4 regions of the Mesorhizobium sp. LCM 4577 genome follow, and region 3 is predicted to be linked to each of the others. Evidence: riboswitches for the same ligand, from Rfam matches in the RefSeq annotation. Region 3 holds a riboswitch; each other region holds the start of a gene.
What was found. A riboswitch is a leader RNA that binds a small molecule or an ion and turns the genes downstream of it on or off. The one in region 3 is predicted to bind cobalamin.
Positions count from the first base shown of each region.

Region 1: it holds a riboswitch for cobalamin, as region 3 does, so the genes downstream of both, LCM4577_RS28015 (DUF1636 family protein) here and LCM4577_RS18730 (DUF1636 family protein) in region 3, are expected to answer to the same signal.
Region 2: it holds a riboswitch for cobalamin, as region 3 does, so the genes downstream of both, bluB (5,6-dimethylbenzimidazole synthase) here and LCM4577_RS18730 (DUF1636 family protein) in region 3, are expected to answer to the same signal.
Region 4: it holds a riboswitch for cobalamin, as region 3 does, so the genes downstream of both, LCM4577_RS19780 (CbtB domain-containing protein) here and LCM4577_RS18730 (DUF1636 family protein) in region 3, are expected to answer to the same signal.

Region 1 is NZ_MDDU01000046.1:179,821-185,854, forward strand. It holds gene LCM4577_RS28005 (cobaltochelatase subunit CobN) at 1-839, opposite strand, end outside; gene cobW (cobalamin biosynthesis protein CobW) at 856-1,893, opposite strand; gene LCM4577_RS28015 (DUF1636 family protein) at 1,896-2,321, opposite strand; cobalamin riboswitch at 2,361-2,564, opposite strand; gene LCM4577_RS28020 (hypothetical protein) at 2,624-3,037, opposite strand; gene LCM4577_RS28025 (winged helix-turn-helix domain-containing protein) at 3,104-4,303, opposite strand; gene LCM4577_RS28030 (NADH-quinone oxidoreductase subunit A) at 4,639-5,004, shown strand; gene LCM4577_RS28035 (NADH-quinone oxidoreductase subunit B family protein) at 4,995-5,576, shown strand; gene LCM4577_RS28040 (NADH-quinone oxidoreductase subunit C) at 5,581-6,034, shown strand, end outside.
Region 2 is NZ_MDDU01000035.1:149,034-154,415, reverse strand. It holds gene LCM4577_RS25615 (MFS transporter) at 1-199, opposite strand, end outside; gene LCM4577_RS25610 (TetR/AcrR family transcriptional regulator) at 320-913, shown strand; gene LCM4577_RS25605 (hypothetical protein) at 1,147-2,130, shown strand; gene bluB (5,6-dimethylbenzimidazole synthase) at 2,131-2,862, opposite strand; cobalamin riboswitch at 2,905-3,082, opposite strand; gene LCM4577_RS25595 (histone deacetylase family protein) at 3,198-4,124, shown strand; gene LCM4577_RS25590 (exodeoxyribonuclease VII small subunit) at 4,128-4,379, shown strand; gene LCM4577_RS25585 (DUF2277 domain-containing protein) at 4,416-4,682, shown strand; gene LCM4577_RS25580 (pirin family protein) at 4,692-5,382, shown strand, end outside.
Region 3 is NZ_MDDU01000016.1:14,279-18,793, forward strand. It holds gene LCM4577_RS18715 (iron ABC transporter permease) at 1-460, opposite strand, end outside; gene LCM4577_RS18720 (ABC transporter substrate-binding protein) at 490-1,437, opposite strand; gene LCM4577_RS18725 (ABC transporter ATP-binding protein) at 1,469-2,257, opposite strand; gene LCM4577_RS18730 (DUF1636 family protein) at 2,254-2,634, opposite strand; cobalamin riboswitch at 2,724-2,929, opposite strand; gene LCM4577_RS18735 (helix-turn-helix domain-containing GNAT family N-acetyltransferase) at 3,265-4,200, opposite strand; gene LCM4577_RS18740 (alanine racemase) at 4,281-4,515, opposite strand, start outside.
Region 4 is NZ_MDDU01000018.1:45,190-57,198, forward strand. It holds gene LCM4577_RS19745 (Ku protein) at 355-1,179, shown strand; gene LCM4577_RS19750 (metal-sensing transcriptional repressor) at 1,280-1,537, shown strand; gene LCM4577_RS19755 (cation diffusion facilitator family transporter) at 1,548-2,879, shown strand; gene LCM4577_RS19760 (DUF1259 domain-containing protein) at 3,047-3,946, opposite strand; gene LCM4577_RS19765 (DMT family transporter) at 4,101-5,048, opposite strand; gene LCM4577_RS19770 (hypothetical protein) at 5,113-5,586, opposite strand; gene LCM4577_RS19775 (CbtA family protein) at 5,746-6,486, opposite strand; gene LCM4577_RS19780 (CbtB domain-containing protein) at 6,533-6,742, opposite strand; adenosylcobalamin (AdoCbl) riboswitch at 6,744-6,887, opposite strand; gene LCM4577_RS19785 (histidine phosphatase family protein) at 6,973-7,548, shown strand; gene LCM4577_RS19790 (hypothetical protein) at 7,694-7,966, shown strand; gene LCM4577_RS19795 (DUF6428 family protein) at 8,069-8,590, opposite strand; gene LCM4577_RS19800 (helix-turn-helix transcriptional regulator) at 8,633-8,983, shown strand; gene LCM4577_RS19805 (MIP/aquaporin family protein) at 9,019-9,717, shown strand; gene arsC (arsenate reductase (glutaredoxin)) at 9,714-10,127, shown strand; gene LCM4577_RS19815 (MFS transporter) at 10,128-11,315, shown strand; gene LCM4577_RS19820 (hypothetical protein) at 11,483-11,704, shown strand; gene LCM4577_RS19825 (outer membrane protein) at 11,895-12,009, opposite strand, start outside.

The DNA.
Region 1 (6,034 bases), on a different contig from region 3:
ATCGAGCGGTAGAAGAGGATGGGGATGACGCCGAACTTGTTGGCGTCGAGTTCCGTCGCCCCCCTCTCTGTCCTGCCGGACATCTCCCCCTCAAGGCGGGAGATTGCTTTGTCGTCGACGGTTTCGCCAATCGCAGACGTTGCAGATGGTTCTTTTGACGCCCTTGAAGAAAACGCGCCAGGGTTGATGACGGCTGATCTCCCCCCTTGAGGGGGAGATGTCCGGCAGGACAGAGAGGGGGGCGAAGGATCGCCGACCTCTGAAAGGTCCGGCTTCTCAACGACACCAACTCCCGGCTCATAAAACCCCGCCTTCGGTACGCTCACCAGCTCGGCAACCGCCGCTTCAGCCCCCGCCAGCCTCGCCAATCTCCGCACCAGCGCCGCCATGTTCGCCGGACCGCCCTCTCGGAAATAGCCGAGCAAGGCGTCCAACTCCTCGCGCGGCAGGGTCGAGGCTTCGATCAGGCGCTGGTCCTCGTCATGGCTTTCACCGGGCAGCAGCGCCAGCTTGATGCCGCGCTCGCTCGCCACTGCCGCCAGTTGGTCGCAACCGTAGCGCCACCACTCATAGCCACCGAGGATGCGGACGAGGATGACCCTGGCGTGGCGGGCGACGCTGTCGATCCAGAGATCGACCGACATCGGGTGGCGAAGGTCGCGCAGCGCCGCAAGCCGCATCGAGGGCAGCCGCGCCGCATCGGCCTTCCAGGCGGCGGCCAGGCCGGCGAGATCGCTGTCGGTGAAGGACAGGGCCACGACATCCGCAGGCGTCTGCCTGAGGTCGATCGGCTCGGCAAGATCGTCGAGCGAAGCGGATGTGGTGGCGAGGATATGCATCGCTGTCCGATTTGCCTCAGCCGGCGAGGATACGCTCGATCGCCGGGCGGTTCAGCCCCTTGAGGCCGATGACGACGAGCCGCGAGCGGCGGTCGTCCTCGGCTGTCCAGGCGCGGTCGTAATAGTGGTTGACACGTGGGCCGACGGCCTGCAGCAGGAGGCGCATCGGCTTGCCGCCGACTTCGACGAAGCCTTTGACGCGCAACACGTTCTCCTGTTCGGCGGCAAGGGCGACGCGCTTTGCCAGTTCGTCCGGATTGGCGATCGACGGGATGTCGATGACGAAGGAATCGAAATCGTCATGCTCGTGGTCGAGCTCGTCGTCGTGATGGGTCTTGCGGTTCTCGATGTCGTCCTCGACGGCGAGGCCGAGGCCGAGCAGCACCGACGGGTCGACTTTACCGTGAGTGGTCGGGACGACCTTGACGGCGCGCGCCACGTGCTCGCCGATAACGGCGTTGGCGCGCTGCGAGCCGGCGGCGTCCATCAGGTCGCTCTTCGACAGGATGATCAGGTCGGCGCAGGCGATCTGGTCCTCGAACACCTCTTCGACTGGATCGTCATGGTCGAGCGAGTCGTCCGCCGCGCGCTGCGCCTGCAAGGCGTCCATGTCGGATGCGACGCGGCCGTCGGCCAGCGCCGGGCCGTCGACCACGGCGACGACGCCGTCGACCGTGACGCGGCTCTTCACCGTCGGCCATTGGAACGCCTGGACCAGCGGCTTCGGCAGAGCGAGGCCCGAGGTCTCGATCAGGATGTGGTCGACCTTCGGCGTGCGGGACAGGATCTGGTCGAGCGCCGGCACGAAGTCGTCGGCGACGGTGCAGCAGATGCAGCCATTGGCGAGCTCGACGATGTTTTCTTCCGGACAGGTGTCGACGCCGCAGCCCTTCAGGATCTCGCCGTCGATGCCGACATCGCCGAACTCGTTGACGATGATCGCCAGCCGCTTGCCCTTGGCGTTTTCGAGCAGGTTGCGGATCAGCGTCGTCTTGCCGGCGCCGAGGAAGCCGGTGACGACGGTGCAGGGCACGCGGGATAAGGAAGCGGTCATGGTCAGTCCTTCAGCATGTCGAGGGGAGGGATGCGGGCAACCAGGCCGCGCTTGAGGGAATCGGGCCGGCCCCGCCAGGGGATCAGGCCATCGGTCGAGGTGGCGAAGAGCTTTGCGCCGGCAACGAGGTCGGCGCCGCTGGTCGTGTCCAGATCGCCGAAGACGTAGCTCCAGCAGCCGTCGCGCAGCAGCGCGGCGCTCAATCGGCGCTTGCAATTGCCGAGGCATTCGACGGTGCGAATGCGGATATTGTCGCTCGAGGCGGCGCGGCGCGTGTCTTCGGCCAGCAGCGCGCCGGCGCGGGGATGTGCGTCGGATCCGGTTTCGTCGCGGCAGGACGAGCAGACGATGACGGTCACGCCGGCCAGCGCATCGGGCTCGGACGAAATGTCCGCACTGTTTGCCGGGAAACTGCCGTTGCGATCCAAAACCAGGCTCCTTGCCCGGAAAACCCGCCGGGCATTCGGATACTTTTAGTCTCAGACGGCAGGTCTCCTGGCTCGCGGGTCGTCGCCTCAGATGCCGCCTTCCCGGGAACATCCCAGTGGTTTTCGGCCGGGGCTCGTCGCTTACAGTTGCGGGGACAGCCGCGGATTTGGGTTTTGGCCCGCACCGCATTCCCTCTTGGCTCCTCCCTTTGCCGGGAGAAGACCGTCTGGGTCAGGATTTAGGCTTACGGCCAGGCGCCTGTCAACGCGTGGCTACGACACGGTCGTGTGGGCCAGRGCCATTACCAGCCCTCCCAGCCCTTCGGCGGCTTTATCGGTTTAAGATATGTTCCCACGAGGCGACGGGGCGCAGCGGCTGCCGGAAGCATGGTTGGCGAACAACCTCTCGGGCAGATCGGGCTCCACATCAAGATAACCCGGCTCCTATCCGATTCTGGTTGCTGATCGTCGAGCAGATATTGATCGCCAACCGTCAGCAGGCCACAGGACTGCTTGATGTCGTCGTCGATCTCTCCGTGTTCGGAACTCAGCCAGCGCAGCAGCAAAAACGCCGCCGCGTCGGCGTCTACGCCGCCGCAGTAGATTACGGGTTTGGTGACTTCTACCCATTTCGACTGGGACGCAGCGTTTGCATCGAGCGTAGAAGACAGCATTAGAGCTGCTACTACCAGACACTTGAAACCATTGAGGGTCATCAAACCAAAGCTCGGTTCATAGCAAGCTTTGTTCTATTTTTGTTCTTTTTGTTTGTCAACGCGCTGCTATGGCATCGCCATGTCGATCAGCGCCGGTCCGAGGTCGCCGGCCGGCGTCACTTCGATCGCCTGCAGGCCGAGCCATGCCTGCATTTGCTTCAGTTCGTCGAAGAGCTGTGCGGCGGTTTCAGCGGGAGCACCGGCTTCGGCATAAGCGGCATGGACGCGCAGCACGCTGGCCGGGCGGTCGGCGCGCAGATCGACGCGGGCAACGATGCGGTCGCCGAGCAGGAAGGGCAGCACGTAGTAGCCGTATTGGCGCTTTTCGGCCGGCGTGTAGATCTCGATGCGATAGCGGAAATTGAAGAGCTTTTCGGTGCGCGTGCGTTCGAAAACCACGGGATCGAACGGGGCAAGCAGGGCACGCGCCTCGATCCGGCGCGGGATTCGCGCGTCCTTGTGGAGATAAGCGGGCTTGTCCCAGCCTTCGACCTTCACCGGCAGCAAATCGCCGGCTTCGACCAGTTCCTCGATGCGGTCCTTGGTGTCGCCGGGCGCCAGCCGGAAATAGTCGCGCAGGTCGCCATAGGTGGCGATGCCGTGGGCGCGTGCCGAGATGCGCAGCAATTCGCGATGCGCGTCCTCGACCGAGGGCACGGGCAGGTCGAGCACGGCCTGCGGCAAAACGCGCTCGGGCAGGTCGTAGTAGCGTTCGAAGCCGCGCCGGTAGGCGGTGGTGATGCGACCGGCCCAGAACAGCCATTCGAAAGCGTGCTTGGCCTCGCTCCAGCCCCACCAGCCGCCATTGCCCTTATGGCCTTCGATATCTGAGGCGGCGATCGGACCGCGATCGGCGACCTCTCTATAGATCTCATCAATCATGTCCTTGCGTTCACGGCCCCATTTCGCCAGGCCGAGATACATCTCGTCGCCCTGCTCGGCGCGCTGCATGCGCCAGCGCATCAAGGGATAGGTCTCGACAGGCAGGAACGAGGCCTCGTGCGCCCAATATTCAAAGACCGCACGCTTGCGGGTGACCGCCGCATTGTCGAGCAGCGCCAGCGGGTAGGGGCCAAGGCGTGAATAGAGCGGCATATAATGTGCGCGCACCACCGCACTGACGGAATCGATCTGCAGCAGGCCGGTCCGCGAAAGCACGCGGGCAAGATGGCGTCGGTCCGGAACACTATTGGGCCTGGGGTCGTTGAACCCCTGCGCGCCGAGCGCGATGCGCCTGGCCATGGCGAGCGAGATTTTCTCCTTCATCAAGGTGTCCTTGCCCCGATCGTCCGTCGGATTTTTAGCCGGTGATTCCGGCCATGCTAGCAGGCAAATGGCGGGAGATATGTCAGGAGAGAAAAGTGGAGTAAAAAGTGAAGGAAATCAAACAGGAGCGGATCGGACCAGTTTCTTCCGATAAGGCGTCCAGGGCCGCGATTTGAACAAGGTTTGACTTGCGTCACCGAAACCGCTGCGCTAACCCTCGCCGCGTTGCAGCATGGGCCCTCTTAAAACGGTTCAGCGGTTAAACTGTCACGCTTCCGCATTAGAGTTCGTTGCTGTAATCAAAGTGAACTGCCCCGCCGAAGGAAAGCCGCCGCATGAGCGCACTCCTGAGTTCTTACCTGCCTATCGTCCTGTTCATCGCCGTGGCGATGATCGTCGGTCTGGCGCTGATCGTCGCTCCTTTCCTGGTGGCCTACCGCAATCCCGACCCGGAAAAGCTTTCCGCCTATGAATGCGGGTTCAATTCGTTCGACGACGCCCGCATGAAGTTCGACATCCGTTTCTACCTGGTGTCGATCCTGTTCATCATCTTCGATCTCGAGGTCGCCTTCCTGTTCCCGTGGGCCGTGTCCTTCTCGAAGCTCGGCATGCTCGGCTTCTGGTCGATGATGGTGTTTCTAGCGGTGCTGACCATCGGCTTTGCCTATGAATGGAAAAAAGGAGCGCTGGAATGGGATTGAACGACAGTTCAGGCACCCTCGTCGCGCCGAAGCCCAAGGGCATCATCGACCCCAACACCGGCAGGCCGGTGGGGGAAGACGATCCCTTCTTCCTCGAAATCAACAATGAGCTGGCCGACAAGGGTTTCCTTGTCACCTCGACCGAAGCGCTCATCACCTGGGCGCGCAGCGGCTCGCTGATGTTCATGACCTTCGGCCTCGCCTGCTGCGCGGTCGAGATGATCCATACCTCGATGCCCCGCTACGACTCGGAGCGTTTCGGCGTCGCGCCACGCGCGTCCCCGCGCCAGTCAGACATCATGATCGTCGCCGGCACGCTGACCAACAAGATGGCGCCGGCGCTGCGCAAGGTCTACGACCAGATGCCGGAGCCGCGCTACGTCATCTCGATGGGCTCCTGCGCCAATGGCGGCGGCTACTACCACTATTCTTATTCGGTGGTGCGTGGCTGCGATCGCGTCGTGCCCGTCGACATCTATGTGCCCGGCTGCCCGCCGAGCGCCGAAGCGCTGCTCTACGGCATTCTCCTTCTGCAGAAGAAGATCCGCCGCACCGGCACGATCGAACGGTGAGCCGATGACCCTGGCGTTGAACGAACTCTCCACCTATCTCGGCGAGAAGCTCTCCGGCCGCATCGGCGAAGCCGTGCTTGCCTATGACGAACTGACCATTTCCGTCGAGCCGGGCAATCTGATCGAGGTGGCGACCTTCCTGCGCGACGATCCGCGCTGCCAGTTCATCTCGATCATCGACATTTGTGGCGCCGACTACCCGTCGCGCGCCAGGCGGTTCGATGTCGTCTATCACCTTCTGTCGCCGAAGCAGAATGTGCGCATCCGCCTCAAGGTCCAGGCCGACGAGGAAACGTTGGTGCCGTCGCTGACCGCCGTCTATCCAGGCGCCGACTGGTATGAGCGCGAGACGTATGACCTTTACGGCGTGCTGTTTAGCGGCCATCCGGATCTGCGCCGCATTCTCACCGACTACGGCTTCGAGGGGCACCCGCTGCGCAAGGATTTCCCGCTGACCG
Region 2 (5,382 bases), on a different contig from region 3:
TCTGCGGCGACAAAACTGCATTCACAAGGGCATAGGTCGCTGAGACTGCTCCGGCCAGCCAGTATTCGCCATGTGTCTGCGACAGCATCGCCACGATGCCGATCGGCGCCATGGCGATCGGTAGCCGCGCGATGAAGGCGGCCGCTGCGAAGCCTTTGGTGCCGGGAGCCCGAAAGATGTCCGCATAGGGGTTTCGCATGATCCTGCTCCTCGACAAGGGTGAATACCACAATTACATACGTCGCGTATGAATGTCAGATAATTCATACGCCGCGTATGTCAATTGGCATACGACGCGTATGTGAGTAGGGCCAGAGCCATGCACAGACCGCGCAAGGAGATGATCGCCGAAACGCGCGCCAAGCTGATCGCGGCTGCCCGCCACGCCTTCGGCACGGTCGGCTATGCCGAGGCCTCGATGGACGATTTCACCGCGTCGGCCGGTCTGACGCGCGGCGCGCTCTACCATCATTTCGGCGACAAGAAAGGCCTGCTGCAGGCGGTGATCGCCGAGATCGACGGCGAAATGGCCGTGCGGGTGAACGAGGTGGCCTCGAAGGCGCCGACCCGCTGGCAGCATTTCGTCGACGAATGCACCACCTATATCGAGATGGCGCTGGAGCCGGAGATCCAGCGCATCATGTTCCGCGACGGCCCGGCCGTGCTTGGCGACCCGGCGCAATGGCCGAATGCCAGCGCCTGCACGGCCTCGATGACCGAGCATCTGACCAGGCTGCAGGAAGAGGGCGTGGTCGTCGCCGATGTCGATCCCGAGACGGCCTCGCGGCTGATCAATGGCGCCAGCAGCCAGGCCGCGCAGCGCATCGCCAATTCGAAGGATCCGGAAGCCACCTCGAAGAAGGCGATCGCGGCGTTCAAGCAGCTGCTCGAAGGCTTGCGCAAGAAGCCTTGAGGGCACGCTTGGGTAACCAGGCCACCGCGTTGTGCACTGGTTTCAGGCCGGTGCAACCCTGCCGTGATTGACAATCAATAGGGCGAGCGCATCCTCCCCAGCCATTCTCTTACAGCGCCGCGCGTTCTTTGAACGCGCAAAGGACGCTGTAAAACTTTGATTTGGCGCATGATCCTCTCCGAAAATCGCTTCCGATTTTCGGGGTCATGCGCGGGGTGTGGGGAGTCGGGGCCATGTGGGACTTCAGCATTGGCCGGTCTGTGTCGATCATGATGCGGACATGGCCGTTCATCGTCTTTCGCATGATCGTCTATTTCGGCATCACGGTCGCCTACATCATGGCGACAGGCACGGGCGCCAGCGTCGGCTACGGCGTCGGCCACATCTCGACCGATCCCGACGGCCCGATGTCCTTCGCGCTCTGGGGCGGCGTGGTCGGCTTCGGCATCGTCTCGATCGCCGTCTACTGGATCCGCGAATACATCCTCTACGTGCTGAAAGCGGGCCATATCTCCGTCATGGTGCATCTGATCGACGGCCATGACGTGCCCGACGGCCAGGGCCAGATCGCCTATGCCAAGGAAGTCGTCACCCAGCGTTTCGCCGAGGCCAACATCCTTTTCGTCGTCGATCAGCTGGTCAAGGGCGCCATCCGCGCCATCACCGGCCTGATCGGCGGCATCGCCGCCTTCCTGCCCATTCCGGGCCTGAGCGGCATCGTCAGCTTCATCAACACCGTCATCCGCATCTCGCTGACCTATGTCGACGAGATCATCCTGGGCTACAACATCCGCGTCAATTCGAGCTCGCCCTTCGAGACGGCGCGCCAAGGCGTCGTGCTTTACGCCCAGAACGGCAAGCACATGGTCAAGAACGCCGTCTGGCTTGGGGTGATCATGTGGGGCGTGTCCTTCGTCATCTTCCTGCTGATGCTGGCGCCTGCCGCCGCCATCCTGTGGGTCATGCCCGGACAATTGGCCGGCTGGGCCTTCGTGCTTGCGATCGTCTTTGCCTGGGCCTTCAAGGCAGCCTTCATCGAGCCGTTCGCCATCGCGTCCTTGATGCAGGTCTATTTCGAAGCCATCGAAGGTCAGGTGCCCAATCCCGAATGGGACACGCGGCTTGCCGAGGCCTCGTCCAAATTCAGGGAACTGCGCGACAAGGCGCTGGGCTCCTTCGGCGGTGGATCGCGCTGGGACACGCCCCGGGCCGCTTGATCACGGCTTTGGCGGGCCGCTAAGTCTCGCAATCGCCGATTTGAGTGGCGCTTCTCCGGCGCCGCAAAACGTCTCGCTCATCACCAGCTCGGGCAGCGACAGGCGCCTGCCCCAGCCATGCGCTTCGAGGTCCGGTTTCGGTGCGAAGGCCGAGACGCGGCCGACGCACAGATAGGCGATCGGCGTGACATGCTCCGGGATCGACAGAAGCCGCTTCAGCGCCTCCGTTTCGATGATGCTCACCCAGCCGACGCCCACGCCTTCCGCGCGTGCCGCCAGCCAGAAATTCTGCACCGCGCAGACGGTGCTGTAGAGGTCCATCTCCGGATTGTGCCAGCGCCCGAGCGGCGAGTCCTTCGATCGCTGCCGGTCGCAGGTGATGCAGAGATTGAGCGCGCTTTCGCAGATGCCTTCGAGCTTAAGCTTGCGGTACAGCGCCTGCCGTTCCGCCTCGATCGCCGGCAGTTCCTGTTCGCGCGCGGCGAGGAACAAGTCGCGGACCTGCCGCCGCCTTGTCTGGTCGCGGATAACGATGAAATTCCACGGCTGCATGTAGCCGACCGACGGCGCGTGATGAGCGGCGGTGATGAGCCGCGCCAGCACGCTGTCATCGAGATCGTCGGGGACAAAATAGCTGCGCACGTCACGCCTGGTGAACATCGCACGATAGACCGCGTCGCGCGCCAATTGGTCAAAATCGTCGCCGCTCGCGGCGATCGCTGCTGCCGTCATCGCATTTCCCCTTGCGACAAGCAGTCATCCGCCTGACCAAGCGGATGACCATGTCTGCCGGGCCGGTCTTCTGGCTCGGGATCGTCCCGCTCCGGCGCCTTCCCGTCATGGACAGTGGCGTTTGCCGGCGCGGTCCCCCTCACAGCGTTGGGCACGCCACGGAGTTCAACCGTGTTCCCGATTCTCCCGCGTCACGGGCACCAGGCAGCGAAGTGACCTTACCGCAAAGTTCGGCGCCCGCCAATGGCGCGGACGACATCGGCTGGCGCAATTTCCCCAGCCATTCGGCGTTTCAAACATGGTCATTACGGCCGCGGGTGCCTAGATTAGGCGCCATGGCCACCCGTCTCTACACGCACCCGATCTTCCTCGAACACCTCACGCCGCCCGGCCACCCCGAGCGGCCCGACCGGCTGCGCGCCATCGAGCGTGTGCTGGACGACGATGCCTTTTCGGCGCTCGACCGCGTCAAAGCGCCCGAAGGCGACGAGAAAACGATCCTTTACGCGCATCCCGAGCAATTCGTCGAACGCGTCCGCGCGGCAATCCCTGAGACCGGCATCGTCTCGATCGACGCCGACACCAGTGCCAGCCCGAAGAGCTGGCAGGCGGCGGTGACGGCGATCGGGGCGGCCAATGCCGCCGTCGACGATGTCTTCGAGGGCCGTGCCGCCAATGTGTTCGTCGCCGCCCGCCCGCCGGGACATCACGCCGAAAAGACCACGGCGATGGGCTTCTGCCTGTTCAACACGGCCGCCATCGCCGCCCGCTATGCGCAGAAGAAACATCAGGCCGAGCGCGTCGCCATCGTCGACTGGGATGTCCATCACGGCAACGGCACGCAGGACATTTTTTGGGACGATCCGTCTGTGCTTTATTGCTCGACGCATCAGATGCCGCTTTACCCGGGCACCGGCGCGAAGAGCGAAACCGGCGCCGGCAACATCGTCAACGCGCCGCTCGCGCCGCAGACCGGCAGCGACCTGTTTCGAGACGCCTTCCTGTCGCGCGTGCTGCCGTCCATCGATGCGTTCGCGCCGGACCTGATCATCATTTCCGCCGGCTTCGACGCGCACCACCGCGATCCGCTGGCCGAGATCAACCTGACCGAGGACGATTTCGACTGGGCGACCGGCAAGCTGATGGAGCGCGCCGGGCGCCACAGCTCCAACAGGCTCGTCAGCCTGCTGGAAGGCGGCTACGATCTGCAGGGACTGGCATTTTCAGTCGCCGCCCATGTCGGGCGGCTGATGAAGGGATAGGGTATGGCAGTGGAAGGCAATGAGGACGTCAAGGCGATGAGCTTCGAACAGGCGCTCGACGCGCTGGAGAAGATCGTCGATGATCTGGAGCGCGGCGATGTTCCGCTCGACCAGTCGATCCGGATCTATGAGCGTGGCGAGGCGCTGAAGGCGCATTGCGATCGGCTGCTGAAGGCGGCCGAGGACAAGGTCGAGAAGATCCGGCTGTCGCGCGACGGCAAGCCGGCGGGAACGGAGCCGTTGGACGCGGAATAACTTGGGGGCAGAGCAAGCAGGTAAGGAGTCCAAGCCATGTGCCGCAACATCAAGACCCTGGCCAATTTCGAGCCGCCGGCGACCAATGACGAAGTGCATGACGCAGCGCTTCAGTTCGTGCGCAAGCTGAGCGGCTCGACGAAACCGTCCAAGCGCAACGAGCATGCTTTCCACCACGCCGTCGAGGCAATCGCGGCCGCCGCGCGCGAACTGATCGATTCGCTCGAAACCAGCCAGGAACCGCGCAACCGCGAGGTCGAGGCGGCCAAGGCGAAGGCCAGGTCGGCGCTGCGTTTCGCCTAAGAGACAGTCATGAGCTTCTTTCCCGGAAATGATCCTGAACCCGGCGATGCCTTCGCCTGCGACCAGATCGAACTGATGGTCGTCCCCAACGCCAAGGACATCGGCGGCTTCGAGGTGCGCCGCGCGCTGCCGACGGCAAAGCGCCGTCTGGTCGGGCCGTTCATCTTCTTCGACCGCATGGGGCCTGCGATCCTGCGCGCCGGCCATGCGCTCGACGTGCGCCCGCATCCGCATATCGGCCTTTCCACCGTCACCTATCTGTTCGACGGCAAGATCAGGCATCGCGACTCGCTCGGCACCGAAATGGTGATCGCGCCGGGCGACGTGAATTTGATGACCGCGGGGCGCGGCATCGTCCATTCCGAGCGCACGCCGGAAGAGCTGCGCGGTGCGCCGATGTCGGTCTCCGGCCTGCAGACCTGGCTCGCGCTGCCCGACGGCAAGGAGGAAATCGCCCCGGTGTTTGCGAACACGTCGGTGGCCCGCCTGCCTGAGATCGATGCCGAGGGCGTCAGCGGCCGCGTCGTCATCGGCGAATTCTCAGGATGGCGCTCGCCGGTGGCGACCGCATCGGACACGCTTTACGCTGATCTGCGCCTGGCGGCCGGCGCCAGCGTGCAGATCCCCGCCGACGCCGAGGAACGCGCCATCTACACGCTGGAAGGCGAAGTCTCGATCGCCGGCGATGTCTTCCCGGCCG
Region 3 (4,515 bases):
AGACGGCGAGGCCGGCAAGGATTAGTCGCTCCGGTCCCTGCCCCTTCACTCGCGACACCAAGAGAAGCACGATCGCCGCCGCCAGCACGCCACCGGTGAAGGCGGCGAGCGGGAGTGTCCAGATGCCGAATGTGTCGCCGAATACGGTAATAACGGAGACTGCACCGGCGGCCGCGCCCGAGGAGAGGCCGAACAGGAACGGGTCGGCGAGGTCGTTGCGGGTGACCGTCTGCAGCAGCGCGCCGACGACGCCGAGGCCGGCGCCGACGGCGATCGCCAAGAGCGCGCGTGGCAGCCTCAGGTCGACGACGATGCCGCCGACCGGGCCGGACGGGCTCTGGCTGTCGAGCCCCGCCGCATGCGCCAGCGCGCCGACGACCTCGCGCAAGGGGATCAGCGTCGAGCCATAGGCGATCGAAAGCAGCGCGAGCGCGACCAGCAGGATCGCGCCCAGCGCCATCGCCAGGACGAATGGCTTGCGCCGCGGTCTCAAAACGCTTCCGGATGCATGGCCCTGGCGATCTTGCCGATCGCCTCGATATTGGCGGGCCCCGGCGTCAGCTCGGCGTAGCGGAGCGCCACGAAGCGCTCGTTCCTGACCGCGTCGGTCTCCTTCATTGCCGGATGCGCTTTGAGGAAATCGAGCAGTTTCCTGTAGCCGCCGCCATCCTGGTAATCGAGCAGGATGAGGAACTGCGGATTGCGCGAGGCGACCGTCTCCCAGTCGGTGTTGCCCCAGCTCGTCGCCATGTCTGCCATGATGTTCTCACCGCCCGCGGCAGCGATCATGGCGTCGGGAATGGCGAATTTGCCGGCGGTGAAGGGCTTGTCCTCGCCGGAATCGTAGAGGAAGACGCGCGTGCCCTTGGCGTTGCCCACTTTCGCGGTGATGCCGGCGAGCTCGGCCTTCCAGCCGTGGACCAGCTTTTCGGCCTCCGCCTCCTTGCCGAAGATCTTGCCGAGCTTCTCGACGTCGCCATAGAGCAGGTCCATCGAGGCGGCGGGACGGTTCTTGTCGAGATGGACACAGCTCTCGGTCAGCACCAGCGTCTTGATGCCGTGCGGAGCGAGCGTGTCGGGCGTCACCTCGCCGCCCGGCTTCATGCCGTAATACCAGCCGGCGAAGAAGAAATCGGGCTGCACGGCGACGAGGTTCTCGAGCGTCGGATATTTCGGCGCCAGCTCGGGGATGGCGCCCTGCTCGGCCTTGAACTCGGGCCCGACCTTGTACCAGCCGGTGATGCCGGTGAGCCCGACGATGGACGGCTGCAGCTTAAGCGCGAAAGCCATCTCAGCCATGTTGAGATCCTGGATGACGGCGCGCTTCGGCGGCGCGTCGAAGGTAAGCGGCTTGCCGCAACTGTCGACGGTGACCGGGAAGGCGAAGGCGGCCGAGGCGACAAGCGAGAAGGCAAACGACAAAGCGAGGCGTTTCACGGGGCATGCTCCTTGTTTGTGTTGGGCAGGTTCAGGATGGCGAGGAAGCGCGCGTGGGCAGCTCGAAGACGGTGAGCTCGCGGTCCTCGGTCGGGTGCCGCAGGCGCAGCACATCGATGCCGAACACCTCGCGGATGAGCGGCTGCGCCAGCGCGTCGCGTGGCGGCGCCAGCGCGCGCAGCCGGGCGTTGCTCATCACTGCGACGCTCGTGGCGAAGGGCGCTACGAGGGCCAGATCGTGCAGCACGGCGACCACGGTCATGTTGAATGCGGCGACCAGCTCGAGCAGCTCGCCGCGGGCGCGCGGATCCAGGTGGTTGGTCGGTTCGTCGAGAAACAGGATTTTCGGCTCCTGGGCGATGGCGCGGGCGAGTTGTGCGCGCTGGCGTTCGCCACCGGAGAGCGAACCGATGCTGCGCGCGAGTAACGGCAATAGCCCGGTCCGGCGCAGCGCTTCGACGACGATGTCGCGATCGTTGTGCCGGCGCCTCAGGCCGGCATGCGGGACGCGGCCGAGCTCGACATAGTCGATCAGCGCCAGCCGTGGATCCGGCTGGTCCGTCTGGCCGACGACGGCAATGCTCAGCGCCCGCTCGGCCGCGGTGATCCTGTCCAGCCGGCGTCCGGCAAGGCGAACCTCGCCGGCGCTCGGCCGGAGCGCGCCGCATAGCATGCGCAGCAGCGTCGTCTTGCCGGCGCCGTTGGGGCCGATGATCGCGAGCCGCTCACCCGCCGCCAGCGACAGGCCGACATCCTCGACCAGCGTCCGGCCGTTTGCCATGGCACGAAGAGCGCGGGCTTCAAGCAGGGGCGCGCTCACCGGACCTGCTCCCTGCCCCCGGCCGGGATGCGCGCCAGTATCTTGCCGGCGAGCCTTGCCGGGCGCTGGTCGGAACTGCACCAGCCATCGGCCAACGAGGCATAGAGTCTGGCAAACTCGACTAGCGCGCCGGCATCGGTGCCGCTGTCGATCGAGCCGAAGAGATAGCTGGCCTTGCCTTGCGCGTTGAAGGCGACGGTCAGTGGTCGCGAACAGCCGGCCATGCAGTCGACGGTCTCGACAGCAAAAGACGACGCCAAAGTCCCGGCAAGCCTGGAGCGCAGTTCGGCGCACAGATCCTCGCCGGACCTCAGCCTGGTCACGGTGTCGCGGCATAGCGAACAGACGATGATACGATGGTATGCGGTGTCCAGCATTTCCGTCACTTCCCAAAATGGCGACGGAAGGATGCCGGACGAGTCGGCCGAAAGGCCGGTGCCCGCGTCTCCTCCCGGCACACCCCGTCCGGTCAACTCGTGTCGATGGCAGGTCTCCTGGCTCGCGGGTCGTTGCGCCATCCGCCTTCCCAGCCTTGCCGGCCAGTGGCGTTTCGGATGGAGCTCGCCGCTCACAGTTGCGGGGGCAGRCACGGCCTCGACCCGGATAGGCCTCACCGTGTTCCCTTTTCACCCCTCGCCTTGCGGTTCGGGGACCATGACGTAACGATCGTAGGTAGTCCGGCCGCGAGTCGCAACGGGCTTCCGCGCAACCTTGTCACCGTTCGAAGCGACCTGCCTGAAAAGATGCATTTCCGATTGATATGTAATAACGTTACATACAGCTGGCGGAGGCGCTTTTGTCAACCCCCTTCTCCAGCCGTCGCGACCAACATCGGAGAATTTTCAGAAACCGTTCGGGTTTCGAACATGGGCACAGCGTCGAGACGGCTGAAGAGCTCCAGCGGGGTGGAACGTCAGGATTTCCTGGTACACCTCTTATCCGTCTCGGCGCTGCGCGCCGATCAGCCTTCTCCCCCGTGAGCCCGCAAGGGGAGACGGGAAAGAGAGCTAAAGCTCCAAATTCCAGGTCTGGCCGACCAAGTCCTTGCCGAAGGAATGATGGCGTTCCTCGTCGACCAGCTTGAAGCCCGCGGCCTGGTAAATGCGGCGGGCCGAGCCAAGAATGTCGTTGGTCCACAGCGTCAGCGTCTTGTAGCCCTTGGCTCGAGCAAAGGTGATGCATTCGTCGACGAGCCGCCGGCCAATACCAAGGCCGCGCGCCGACGGTTCGACATAGAGCAGCCTGAGCTTCGCCACCTTGGGCGATTTGCGCATGACGAAGACCGAGCCCACCACCTCGCCTTCGCGCTCGGCGATCCAGCTGCGCTCCCATTGCGGGACGAAATTCTTGACGAACTCGCCGAGGATCTCGGCGACCAGCGCCTCGAAGGTTTCGTCCCAGCCATATTCCTGCGCGTAGAGCATGCCCTGGCGACGCGTGACCCAGCCGATGTCGCCGACCTGCAGCGGCCGCAGGATATAGGGCACCTTCGGCTCGGGCCTGTCGCCGAGCAGGTCCTGCACCGTGCGCATGGCCTTGACCAGCCTCTCCTGGTCGACGGGCGCCAGGCGGTCGAGCAGCGCGCGCACCTGGTCGTGCGAATCCCGGTTGAGCGGCGCGAAGGCCTCCCTGCCGGCCGGCGTCAGCGCGATCGAGGCCCGGCGCGCGTCCGCCTCGCTTGCCTCGCGCTCGACCAGGCCACGCTCCTCGAATTTCTTCAGGAGCCGGCTGACATAGCCGGGGTCGAGGCCAAGGTCGCGCACCAGGTCGCTGGCGACCAGCCCGTCGCGATTGGCAAGCTCATAAAGCACCCGCGCCTCGGTCAGCGAGAAAGCGCTCTTCAGCAGGCCCTCATCGAGCAGGCCGATCTGGCGGGTGTAGAAGCGATTGAAGGCGCGCACCGTATCGACGCGTTTCTTGCCGGGGTGATCGTGGATGGTCATGGGAGTCCTCCTGTCGTGGACAGGATCAATCATTTAGTTGACTGAGTCAATAAAATGATCATCACGGCTTCGTGCGTCCCTCACCCCATCGGCAGCACCGGCCAGAACTCCACGATCCGCCCGCCGGCGAACACCGCAATCGCGCCGAAATGCTGCAGCACCGCCTCGCTCTGCGTCGGCCGCAGGAAGGCGTAGTCGCCGGGCTTCACATCGGCGCCCGCCGGCAGGCCCATGAATTGCTGGTTGGACGACAGCCCGATCAAGCCGTTCGGCTTCATGCCTTCGGGAAACGCCGGCTCGGCCATCCACTTGCCG
Region 4 (12,009 bases), on a different contig from region 3:
TTCTGCTCCGTGCGGTTGTTGGCCGGGAGCCAATTGCTGTCGACATGACGGCGCCGGCAGCTGCTGAAATAAACGAGAAAACAAGTGTTTGGTTGCCTCTGAGCTACCTGCCGCTATGGCCCGGCCGATCACCTGAAGCCAGATTGTGCGGCAGATACTGCGTTCAGTCGCCATGCCGGGCGATGCCATCAACAGCATCGGGAAGGTGATGCGCGTGCCTCGATCGACCGCAAGGCCGAGCACCGTTCGCATATGCCTGCCGTCTTGCCCACCGAGGTGCTGTGGCTTGGCCCGCGCGGAACCACGCGGGCCGCCAGATGTTCCTTGTGATCACAACGACAACAGGGGCGGCATATGGTTGCGCCACGCGCGGTTTGGAAGGGTTTTCTGAAGGTCGGGTCGGTCTCGTGCGGCGTGAAGCTGGTCGGCGCGACCAGCGAAGCCGGAAAGGTTCATTTCAAGATCCTGAACCGTAAGGACGGCTTGCCGGTGAAAAGCGCCTATGTCGACGAGCAGACGGGTGATGTAGTCGAGACCGAAGATCAGACCAAGGGCTTCGAGTTAGAGAAGGATGATTTCGTGGAGATCGAGCCCGACGAGATCAAGAAGCTGAAGCTTACTTCGGCACATACGCTGGAGGTCGATGAGTTCGTGGCCTTGGATGACATCGATACTCGCTACCTGGAAAAGCCTTATTATCTCATTCCCGCCGACGGCGCGGCCCTGGAGGCCTTCAGTGTGCTGCGCGAGGCGATGAAGGAGAAGCGGGTCGCTGCAAGATCCTGCGTGGTGCTCTACCAGCGCGGCCGCGAGGTGGTGATCCAGCCCTTCGACAAGGGCATGCTTCTCACCGAACTGCGTACCCACAACGAGATGGTTTCGGAGAAAAGCGTCTTCGAGGATCTGAAGTCGCCGAAATACGACAAGGACCTGCTGGAGATCGCCGAGCTCCTGATCGACAAGAAGGTAACGAAGTTCGACCCGTCGAAATTCCAGGACACTTATGAGGATGCGCTTATCGCGATGATCGATGCCAAACGCAAGGGCAAGAAGCTGCCGAAGGCCGCACCCAAGCCGAAGGAAAACGTCATCGATCTGGCTGCGGTGCTGAAGAAGAGCCTCGCCAAGGAAGGCATCAAGGCTCCGTCGAAGACGAAGCCCGTCCGCAAGTCTGCTTGATCAAGACTGGAGATAATCGTCCAAGCCGCGTCATCCGTTCCCTCCGTCGGATTTGCGATGCATCGCTTGCCACATCCTACCCTGGGGGATAGGTTGCGGCATGACGATACACAGCTCCCATCCCGATATCATCGCCCGGCTCAAGCGCGCGCACGGCCATCTCGCCGCCGTGCTCGCCATGTTCGAGCAAGGCCGCTCCTGCCTCGATCTCGCCCAACAGCTCCACGCCGTCGAAAGCGCCGTCGGCAACGCCAAGCGCGAGCTGATCCACGACCATATGGAGCATTGCCTTGTCGAAGGCGGCGAGCCGACCAGGGACACGCTCAAGGAGCTGAAGCAGCTCACCAAATATTTGTGAGGCGGTTGATGTGGGAAAAATTCTGGACTGGTTCGGCTTCGGCACGCATGGACATGACCATAGCGGGCATGACCATGGGAGGCATGGCCACGGACCGCCCGGCCATACGCATGGCGTGATCGACGCCACCATCGCCACCACCGATCGCGGCATCTGGGCGATCAAGTGGTCGTTCGTGATCCTGGCGATCACCGCCGCCCTGCAGATCGTCGTCGTCATGGCTTCGGGCAGCGTGGCGCTGCTTGCCGACACCATCCACAACATCGCCGACGCGACCACGGCCATTCCGCTCTGGATCGCTTTCGTGCTGGTGCGGCGAAAGCCGACCCGCACCTTCACCTACGGTCTCGGCCGGGCCGAGGACCTGGCAGGCATCGTCATTGTGCTCATCATCCTGGCGAGCGCGCTTGTGGCTGGATATGAAGCCGTCAACCGCCTGTTCAACCCGCAGCCGGTGCAGTTCCTGGGCTGGCTCGCCGCGGCCGGCGTGATCGGCTTCCTCGGCAACGAGGCGGTGGCCGTGTTCCGCATCCGCGTCGGCCGCCAGATCAACAGCGCGGCCTTGATCGCCGACGGCTATCACGCCCGCACCGACGGGCTCACCAGTCTTGCCGTCGTTGCCGGCGCGCTCGGCGTCTGGCTCGGCTATCCGCTGGCCGACCCGATCATCGGCCTCATCATCACCGCCGCTATCTTCGGCATCGTCTGGCAATCGGCGCGCTCGGTGTTGACGCGCATGCTGGACGGCGTCGAGCCCGGCCTCGTCGGCGAGATTCATCATGCCGCCGACCATGTCGTCGGGATCGAGAGGGTGGTCGACGCGAAGGCCCGCTGGCTCGGCCACAAGCTGCATGTCGACGTGGAAATCGCGGTCAATGATGGGCTGCTGCTCGCCGCCGCGAACAACATCGCCGCATCGCTCAAGGCCGAGCTCTCCGCGCACATTCCCGCGCTCGACGTCGCCACGGTGCGCTTTGCCGAGCCACGGACGGAAGGGGGCCACCATCATGCGCCCGATCCGTTCCTGGTCTCCGGCAAGCTCGCCAGCGGGCTGCTCGAGATCGTCGACACGCCGCAGGGCGAGCGCATGCGGCTGCGCCTGTCGCGTCACGCCGAGGGCCTGCGGGCGAACGTCGCCATCGAAAGGGCGGACGGCGCGGTCGAAAGCCTGCCGCTGTCGCCGGTCGGCGGCGACCATCACTACCTGCAAAGTCTGGTCGCCCCGGCTGAGCCGCACGAATTCAGCGCCAGGCTGCAACTGGCTGCGGGTTCCGACAGCGAGGATCTGCCCTTTGCCATGGCCGAGCCTGAAGGCCATCACCATGAGCACGCGAATGGATGATACAGGCACTCTTTGAGTACCAGCGCGAAATCTACCTGGCGATAACGCAACACTAAGGGCGCGCGGCGTCGATGTTCGCCTTCCGCCTCGTAGCTGGGCTGTTTGACGCCAAACGGACCGATGCAGCGTAACGGCCCTTCGGAATCCCGCCGGGACTGCGTCAAAGATCAGCTACCTGTCCTGGTGTGTGTTTGATCGAGCGCCAGCTTCAGCCCTTTGGCCAACTTCCCGACATCGTCATTTGCCCAGAAATGCATGAAGAACAGCCGGGGTTGATCGTCGAGCATGTGGTTGTGCACGGCGGTCACTTCTATCCCGCTTTCCCGCAAAGCTCGTAGCACCGGGTTCACTTCGGATGCGATCAGAACGAAATCGCCGGTGATCGCGGCCTTGCCGCCGCCGGTGGGCTGGAAGTTGATGGCAATCGCGGAACCCATTGCATCAGGCACGTCCATGCCATCGTCCTTGATGGTCTCTGCGCGCGGGATGCTGATCTGATAGACATCGCCGTTGACCTTGCCTTTGTGGCCAAGCGCCTTGTCAATGGTTTGCGTGTCGAGATCGATCGCTTTCGAAGCAGCGGCGGCGCTCGCCGGTGCGTCCGACAGCGGCGTTCCACTTTGCTGCAACGCCGAATGCAGCGCCGTGGCCAATTTCTCCGGATCGCCGTGCCCCAGGACGTGCATGTACATCGTCTCCGGCTGGGCTCTCTGCAGATGATTATGAAGAGCCGTGATCTCAATGCCGCTTTCGATCAGTTTCATCATCACCGGGTCGATCTCGGGCAAGGTCAAGACGAGATCGCCCATCACCATGGCGTCGTGATCGCCCATGGGCTTGAATGCGAGCCACGAACCGAGCGCCAAGGCTGGTTTGAGTTCCAAGCCGTCGAGAGTGACTTTCAGGTCCGAACGAGGCAGCCCGACGCGATAGATGCCCCCTGGCACCTCTTGGCCGGATTTCCCGAGTGCCTGCGCTACCGCCTTCCAGTCGGGTGCGGCAAGCGAGGGTTGGGCAATTCCAAGGGAGGCTGCCAAGGCGAGGCCAGTTATGATTTTTCCACGCATGATTTGCTCCTGTGTTCAGCCCAGGCGCCCAAATGGAAAACGTCTGCCGTTCCGAGATGCCGTCACGCTCGCGCAATTGTGATGCGCTCGGTCATCAGGCCGCCGGCTCGCGTGTTCGTCGCTCTTTTTGGCACGAGCGCTGATGCGCAACGCGTCACCGCACGCTGATCAGCGCCGTGCCGGCGATGGCCAACAGCGCGCCGGCCCAGGCGGCTGCGGTCGGCCTTTGCCCGCTGCGCAGCCACACCATCGGCAAGATGATGACCGGCGTCATCGAGGACAGCGTCGAGATGATGCCGACATTGCCTGTGCGCAGCGCGGCCATCAGGCAGGACATGCCGAGCGAGGTGCCGACGAAGGCGGACAGCACGGCGAGCCCGACCGTGCCGAACTGGGCGGCCTCCCGCTTGCCCCTGCCGAACGGCGTCGCTGCAAGGGCGACGAACAGGATCACGGCGAGGCCCGAGCGCAGCGCCATAGCCGTGAACGGTTCGACGCCAACAGCCATGGCCGGCCGCGCCAGAAGCGTGCCGATCGCCTGGCCGAGCGCCGTTATTACGCCGAGCACGACGCCTGGTCCGAGGCGCCCGGTGAGCGGCGGGCCGGGCACAGTGCTGACCGGCACGGTGGAAGGGGTGACGACCGGCATCGCCGGCGCCAGGTCGCCGCGCTTGAGGAAGCGCCGCGGCATGCCGATCGCAAGCACGACGCCGGCAAGCACCAGCGCTACGCCCAGCGCCTGCCAGTGGCTGACGGTTTCGCCGAGCACGAGATAGCCGAGCGCCAGCGCGAAAGGCGAGGTGAGCGAAAAGAGCAGCGCCGTGATGCGCGGGCCGACCGAATAGATGGTGGTGAAATAGGTCGTGCTGGCGATGCTGATGCCGGCGAAGCTCGATCCGGCGAGCAGCCAGAACTCCCTTGGTCCGATCGTGTGCCAGCCGCCGATCGCCAGCGACACCGAGCCGGTCATGACGAAGGTCGCGAGCATTTGCCAGCGCGCGAGCTGGAGGAGGGGAACGCGGCCTTTGAGCTCGCTGAGGAACATGGAACTCAGCGCGCTGCACAAGGCGGCGGTGACGGCGAAGGCTTCGGGGGCGAACATGGCTGGCGACTGCGAATCCGGGAGCCGGACAATTGCCACGCTTACGCCAGCACGAGGCCCGCGGCTAGGCTGTGCGGGGCCGCGGCCTGCCGAAGATCATCCAACTGGCCCCGATCAGCGCTGCGGTGGTCGCAAGAAGCACCGCGAGGCTCGGCAGATGCAAGAACACAGTCCGCCAGCGCGGCTCGATCACCGCGCCGGTGCTGAAGGTCTCGCCGCTGAACTGGCACAGGATCCAGGACGCGCCGCTGCGCACCATCTCGGCATCGATGTCGGAGATCAACGCCTTCGCCTCATGCGCTGCCGACGGCATCGTCGCCATGTAGGTGAGCAGCGCCTTGGCGGTGGCGAGATAGGCGTGGCTGCATTCGTTGAACGGGCTCTCCTCATCGCCGAGGCTGCCCGGCATCAGGCCCCAGAGGCAGTAGGTGTATTGCAGGTTGCCGTGATTGTAGAGCCGCCGGAAGGTCGGATCGGTCACCGTCTGTGCTTGCGCGAGTGCGAGAATGTCGCCGCGATAGCGCGCGATCACCGCCATCTGGCCATGGGTGAGGCTGGGGATCTGGATGCCGGGAGGCGGAAGGACGGAAGATCCGCTATGGGCTTGGGCCGGGGCAGCCAGGAGGAGGGCGAAAAGGGTCGCCAAAAAGAAATTGGCCGCCAGGGCGCGGAACCGTGGCGGCCAACGCATCGGATTTCAGGCGTAGCGGCGGGCAGGGCTGCGCTGGTCACGCACCGCGACCACGCGTTCGGCAACCGCGCCGAAACCGAGCCCGACGACGGTCCACAGCACGAGCTGGATGCCGAGCGAGGCGACCCGGAACTGCCAAAGCACCGTCGCCGAGAAGGTCTCCGGCACTTCGTTGATGTCGGGCAGCGCCGCCTTCACCAGCGCGAAGACGACGAGGAAAGCCAGGCCCGCGACGATCGAGGCGTTCCAGGCGCCGAGCCGGTTCCACAGCCGTTGCGCCAGGCCGACCGCCGCCACCATCGCCGCGATCGACACCACGATCATGATGAAGAACAGCTCTGTGCGGTAACCGATTGTCTCGGCATTGCCGACAGCCGGTGGGTTCGCCGGGTATTTGAGGCTCGGAACCACGATCACGGCCAGGAAGCCGAGCAGCGCGATCAGCGCCGAGGTGCCGCGCGGGCCGAGCGAGCCCAGCCGGCCATAGGCATAGGCAAAGACCAGCGAGAACAGCCCGCCAAGGGCGGCGCCATAGATCAGCACGCCGGTCGCCAAGCCAATACCGGCTTGTGTGGCGCGGCTGACCATCTCGGGCTCCGGCGCCTCGCCGGCGGCCTGGGCCTGCTGTTCCTCGAAGGCGATCGCCTTATCGACCTGCGGCTCGCCATAGACGCGAGCAAAGGCGAATGCCAGAATCCCGGCGACCAGCCCGACAAGCAAGCCGCGCAGCAAGAGTTTTCCAACCATGTTCAGAACCCTTCGTCGAAAGCGGGTTCAGCGATGCTGAACCGCTTTAGTGGCAGGGGAAGCCGAGCAGGTGGCGGCCGTCATGCACGAATTCGTGCACCGCCGTGCCACGGATCAGCGAGGTCGCGCCTTCTTCCGCGCCGACGAAATAGAGCATCAGCATCAGCATCAGGCCGGCGAAGATGGCCCAAGGCAGAAGCTCGCGGACCGGAATCGCAACCGGACCGTAGCTGGGGGCGAAAGTGGTGTCGGACATATTTGACCTCCCTTGGGATACTGCGTCCCGTTGATCGAACAATGCTGCGGAATAAGGCCTGACTTTCGGCTTGTGCCGATCACAGTGGCGCGACCGTGCCGGACTCGCACCGGCTTCCAATCCCGTATAGCGCTAAAACACTTGTCAGCACTTCGTTCGCCTGTCAACGACATGTAATGGCCAACGCGGCCTCGCGCGGCTGAAATTTCACTGGACCACGGAGTTTTGGGATGTTCGCCCGCCTGACGATGATCGCAAGCGGCGCGACGCAGAGCACGCGCAAGGGCTGCTTTCCGAAGGACGAGGCGCCGGAGCCGAGCGCTCTCAAGCGCGCCGGCGCGATCGCTTCGTCGCTGCGCCGGGCCGACCGCGTCTGGACGAGTCCGGCGCTTGCGGCGCGCGGAACGGCCGAAGCGCTCGGCCTGGACGCGACGGTCGAGCCGCTGCTTGCCGAGCAGGATTTCGGGCGCTGGGCCGGCAAAGGTTTCGAGGAGGTGCAGGCCGAGGATCCGGAAGGCATGGCGGCCTGGCTTTCCGATCCGGACGCCGCGCCCCATGGCGGCGAGTCGCTTGCCGCGGTCGCCTTGCGTGGCGCGGCGCTGATGGAGCGCCTGGCCGGCGAGGGCGGCCACACCATCGCGCTCACCCATGCCGTGCCGATCCGCGCCGCCATCGTGCATGTGCTGGGCGCGCCGCTCTCCGCCGTCTGGAAGATCGACATCGAGCCGCTGTCACACACCGAATTCCGCAGCGACGGGCGCCGCTGGGTGCTGCATGCGAGCGGCGTGGTCGCCGCCGCGAGATAGCGCTGGAAAAGCACTTGCCTGGCGACGAGCGGTCGCCGGCGAAGGCGAAGTCCGCCGTTTCAGCGATCGCTAACGGAACGGAAACGCCTCGCTGCTAGGGTGCGGCCCGTGGCGAGGAGAGCCTCGCCCGAGGAGTCCGTCGCCTATGGCCGAATATCCCGAGACCGAGCGCCGCCTTCATGTGCGCGAATTCGTGCTCAAGGAAGCCACGATCATTGCCAATGGCGTCAGGATCGGCTGTTCGGTCAGAAATCAGCACGAGCAGGGCGCGGAATTGCGCGTGGCCGCCGGTATGGACATCCCGGAACGCTTTCTGCTCGAGGTTCCGGCCGACGACATGGCCTATCGCGCTTTGGTGCGGTGGCGGCGCAACGACCGCGTCGGCGTGGCGCTCTACAGCAACGCGCCGAAGGACTGACGCGCAGGCATCTCACCGATCCGTCACTTGATCCTGTCTGTTGCAGGCCAACACCATGATCCGGTTCTGAAGCAGCGGCGCCGCTCGCCGCCCTTCGCAGGATCAGCAACAGCGGCTCGCCCCGCAGCATGGCTGGCTTGCCGCCTTCTGTTCCGTCAGCCAGCGGTCGCGCGGCTTGCAGCTTGCCGGTCGTGGCGTCAGCTCGACCTCGATGACACCGCCAACGACGCTTGGCTGAGCCGCCCGGTGCAACTCCATGGGGCGGACGCCGTCACTGACCTCAAACGTCAGCTTCGCCGCCTGATCGAGAGCGACGTGGTCCGAAACCTTGCGGATGATCGCGGCGAACTTGCCGGCTGGCATATGGACCGGGCCGCCTTCGTCCACGTCCCATAGCTGGACGAATATCTCCGACCATGATTCCGGATTCGCTTCGCAATCCAGCGCCGCGAACTGTCCCGCCTTCACCTCGGTGACATGGTAGCCCGGCTTCACCGCCCGTCCGCCGTAGCGGAACACCAATGGCTTGTCCTTGCAATCGGCCAGCGCCGCCATGAGATCGCCGATGGTCAGGTCGGAGGGGTCGACCGGGGTGACGTTTTTCCGGTTGTCAGAAGAGAGCATGTCGGCTATTCCTCATTTCAATATTTCAAGGATTATTGAAACGTGGATGAACGTCAAGCCTTGATCGCCTTTGGCGCGCTGTCGCAGGAAACACGCCTGCGCCTGTTGCGCCTGTTGGTCGTCGCCGGACCGGAAGGCATTTCCGCCGGTTCCCTCGCCGAACAAGTCGAGGTCTCGCCCTCCAATGTCAGCTTCCATCTCAAGGAATTGGAACGGTCTGGCCTCGTGACCGCGAGGCGCGATGCCCGCTCGATCGTCTACAGTGCCGAGTACGATGCGCTGTCCGGGCTGATCCGCTTCCTGATGGAGGATTGCTGCTCGGGTCGCCCGGAAATCTGCGCGCCGGCGCTTGCGGCGTCTTGCTGCCGGCCGGGCGAGAGGGCGCGGCAGTGATCGGTGCGCCCCGCTGCCCAACGCAAGGCTGATCGATGAACATTTTTGATCTTCCGCGCCGGTTCGCGGCTGAAGCCTTGGGCACCGGTCTGCTGGTGGCGACGGTCGTCGGTTCCGGCATCATGGCCGAGACGCTGACGCATGACACAGCGCTGGCGCTGCTTGGCAACACGCTTGCGACCGGCGCCATGCTGGTGGTGTTGATCACCGTCCTTGGCCCGATCTCCGGCGCGCATTTCAATCCGGCCGTTTCGCTGGTGTTCCGCCTCAACCGGTCGCTGCCAGCCCGCGATCTCGTTGCCTATCTCGTCGCGCAGGTCGCCGGCGGCATTGCCGGCACGATGGCGGCGCACCTCATGTTCGCCCTGCCGATGCTGGAGGTCGCAACCAAGCTGCGTGCCGGACCGGCGCAGTGGTTCTCGGAAGTGGTCGCGACATTCGGCCTTGTCGCCGTTATTCTCGCCGGCCTCCGTTTCGAGCGACGGGCCGTGCCGTGGCTGGTCGGGCTCTATATCACGGCGGCCTATTGGTTCACGGCGTCCACGTCTTTCGCCAATCCCGCCGTCGCCGTGGCGCGCTCGCTCACCAACACCTTCTCCGGCATCAGGCCGGTCGATCTGCCAGGCTTCATTGCCGCCGAGCTGGCCGGCGCCTTGATCGCGCTGGCACTGATGGGCTGGCTGCTCAAGCCCGAAACCGTTCAGCAACACCAGCTACTGAAAGCAGAGCCATGACGGTCACCATCTATCACAATCCCGCCTGCGGCACCTCGCGCAACACGCTCGCCATGATCCGCGCAAGCGGCGAGGAACCTGTGGTGATCGAGTATCTGAAGACGCCGCCGAGTCGCGAACGGCTGTTGGAACTGATCGCCGCGATGGGGATCAACCCGCGCGGGTTGTTGCGGGAGAAGGGAACGCCTTACGCCGAACTAGGCCTCGCCGACCCGAAATGGAGCGACGACGAGCTGATCGATTTCATGCTCGCCCATCCGATCCTGATCAACCGGCCTGTCGTCGAAACGCCCAAGGGCACGAGGCTGTGCCGGCCTTCGGAAGCGGTGCTGCCGCTGCTCGACAATCCGGTGCGCGAGTTCGTCAAGGAGGATGGCGAGAAGGTCGCCTACGGGCCGGGGCAAGTCTGATTGGAAGCCACGGCACCGCTCGCCCGCAGCCGCCATCTCCTCGTCTCGGCTCTCGGCGTCACACAGATCCTCGCCTGGGGATCGTCCTACTATCTGCCCGCCGTTCTTGCCGCACCGATTGCCAGGGATACCGGCTGGTCGCTTGCGTCGGTCGTTGCCGGGCTGTCCTGCGGGCTGCTGCTTGCCGGGCTGGTCTCTCCCGTTACCGGGCGGCTGATCCAGCGCCATGGCGGTCGGCCCGTGCTTGCCGTGAGCTCGTTGCTGTTGGCCGCAGCGCATTCGCTGCTGGCGACGGCAACCACCTATCCCCTTTACCTGATTGCCTGGCTGCTCATGGGGCTGGGCATGTCGAGCGGCCTCTACGATGCCGGTTTCGCAACGCTCGGCCGCCTCTATGGACACGGAGCGCGAAGCGCCATCACCAACCTGACGCTCTTCGGTGGTTTCGCAAGCACGGTCTGCTGGCCGCTCAGCGCCTTCCTAGTCGAGCATGGCGGATGGCGTATCGCCTGCCTCTCCTACGCGGCCATCCATCTGGCGATCTGCTTGCCGCTCCATCTCCGGATGATACCGCCGTCTCCGCCCGCGGCGCCCGCGCCAACGAAAGACAGGTCGAAGGAGGCGTCGACCGCGGGCAGGACGCGGGCACGGTTCATTCTGCTGGCTTCCATCCTGACATTGGCCGCGATGATCGCATCCATGCTCTCCGTCCACCTGCTGACGCTGCTGCAACTGCGCGGCGTGAGCCTTGCGGCCGCCGTCGGCCTTGGCGCCCTGGTCGGCCCGTCACAGGTTGGAGCGCGGGTGGCGGAGCTGCTGATCGGCCGCAACCGGCACCATCCGATCTGGACGATGCTGACATCCGTATCGCTGCTCGCGGCCGGGATCTGGCTGCTCCTGGCGAGCCAGACCTTCGTTGCACTCGCTTTGATCCTTTACGGCGCCGGCAACGGCATCCACACGATCGCGCGCGGCGCGCTGCCGCTGGTGCTGTTCGACCCGCAGCAATACGCGGCGCTGATGGGCAAGCTCGCGACGCCCAGCCTCATCGTCCAGGCGGCAGCTCCTTCGATCGGTGCGCTGCTTCTTGGCATGGGCGGCGGCAATCTCGTCCTGATCGTTCTCGCGGTTGCCGCCACGGTCAATGTGGGGCTCTGCGCCTGTCTTCTCGCGGTGGTGCGCGGATAGCTTCGTCTCACGGCCCTGCAGCCCGGCCGAACTTTACATTTTTGTAAATTGCCCCTGATGGCCGGTTCACGATACGGCTGGCCGGCGGCTCGGTTCGCTCATCCACTTGTCGGGCAACAGCACTCCCGGATGAACGGGTCGAACCGCATTCAACTTGGGAGAACGCTATGATTCGCAAGGTTTTGGTTGCAGCTTCGGTTGTTGCGCTGTTCAGCGTGCCGGCATTTGCGGCTACGCAGTATTGGGTGGCAAAGGACACCACCACCAAGAAATGCTCGGTGGTTTCCACGAAGCCCGACGGCAAGAAACTGACCGACGCCGGGACGAAGGCCTACACGTCCCAGGCCAATGCCGAAAAGGCGCTGAAGATGCTCAAGGACTGCAAGTAAGCTTGCTGTCCTAAAATCCGCGCCCGCTTCGGCATGCCGGAGCGGGCTTTTTTCTTCGTCGGGACTGCCTTCCGCTGCACGTCTTTTCACCAGTCGACGCATGTCGCTTAAAATGCGCCGTGGTTTGGCTGAGCGACATGCATCGAACAAGACTCAAAGCGAGTGGCGAATCGGAAAGATCGCGAGGCGCTCAGAAACGGAAATTCACGAAAGCCTTCAGCGTGTGGAAGGCTACGTCGTCCTTGATCGTCAGCCCCTCGCCATTGTCGAGGATCTGCTTCGAGCCAAGGTCCACATAGGCATAC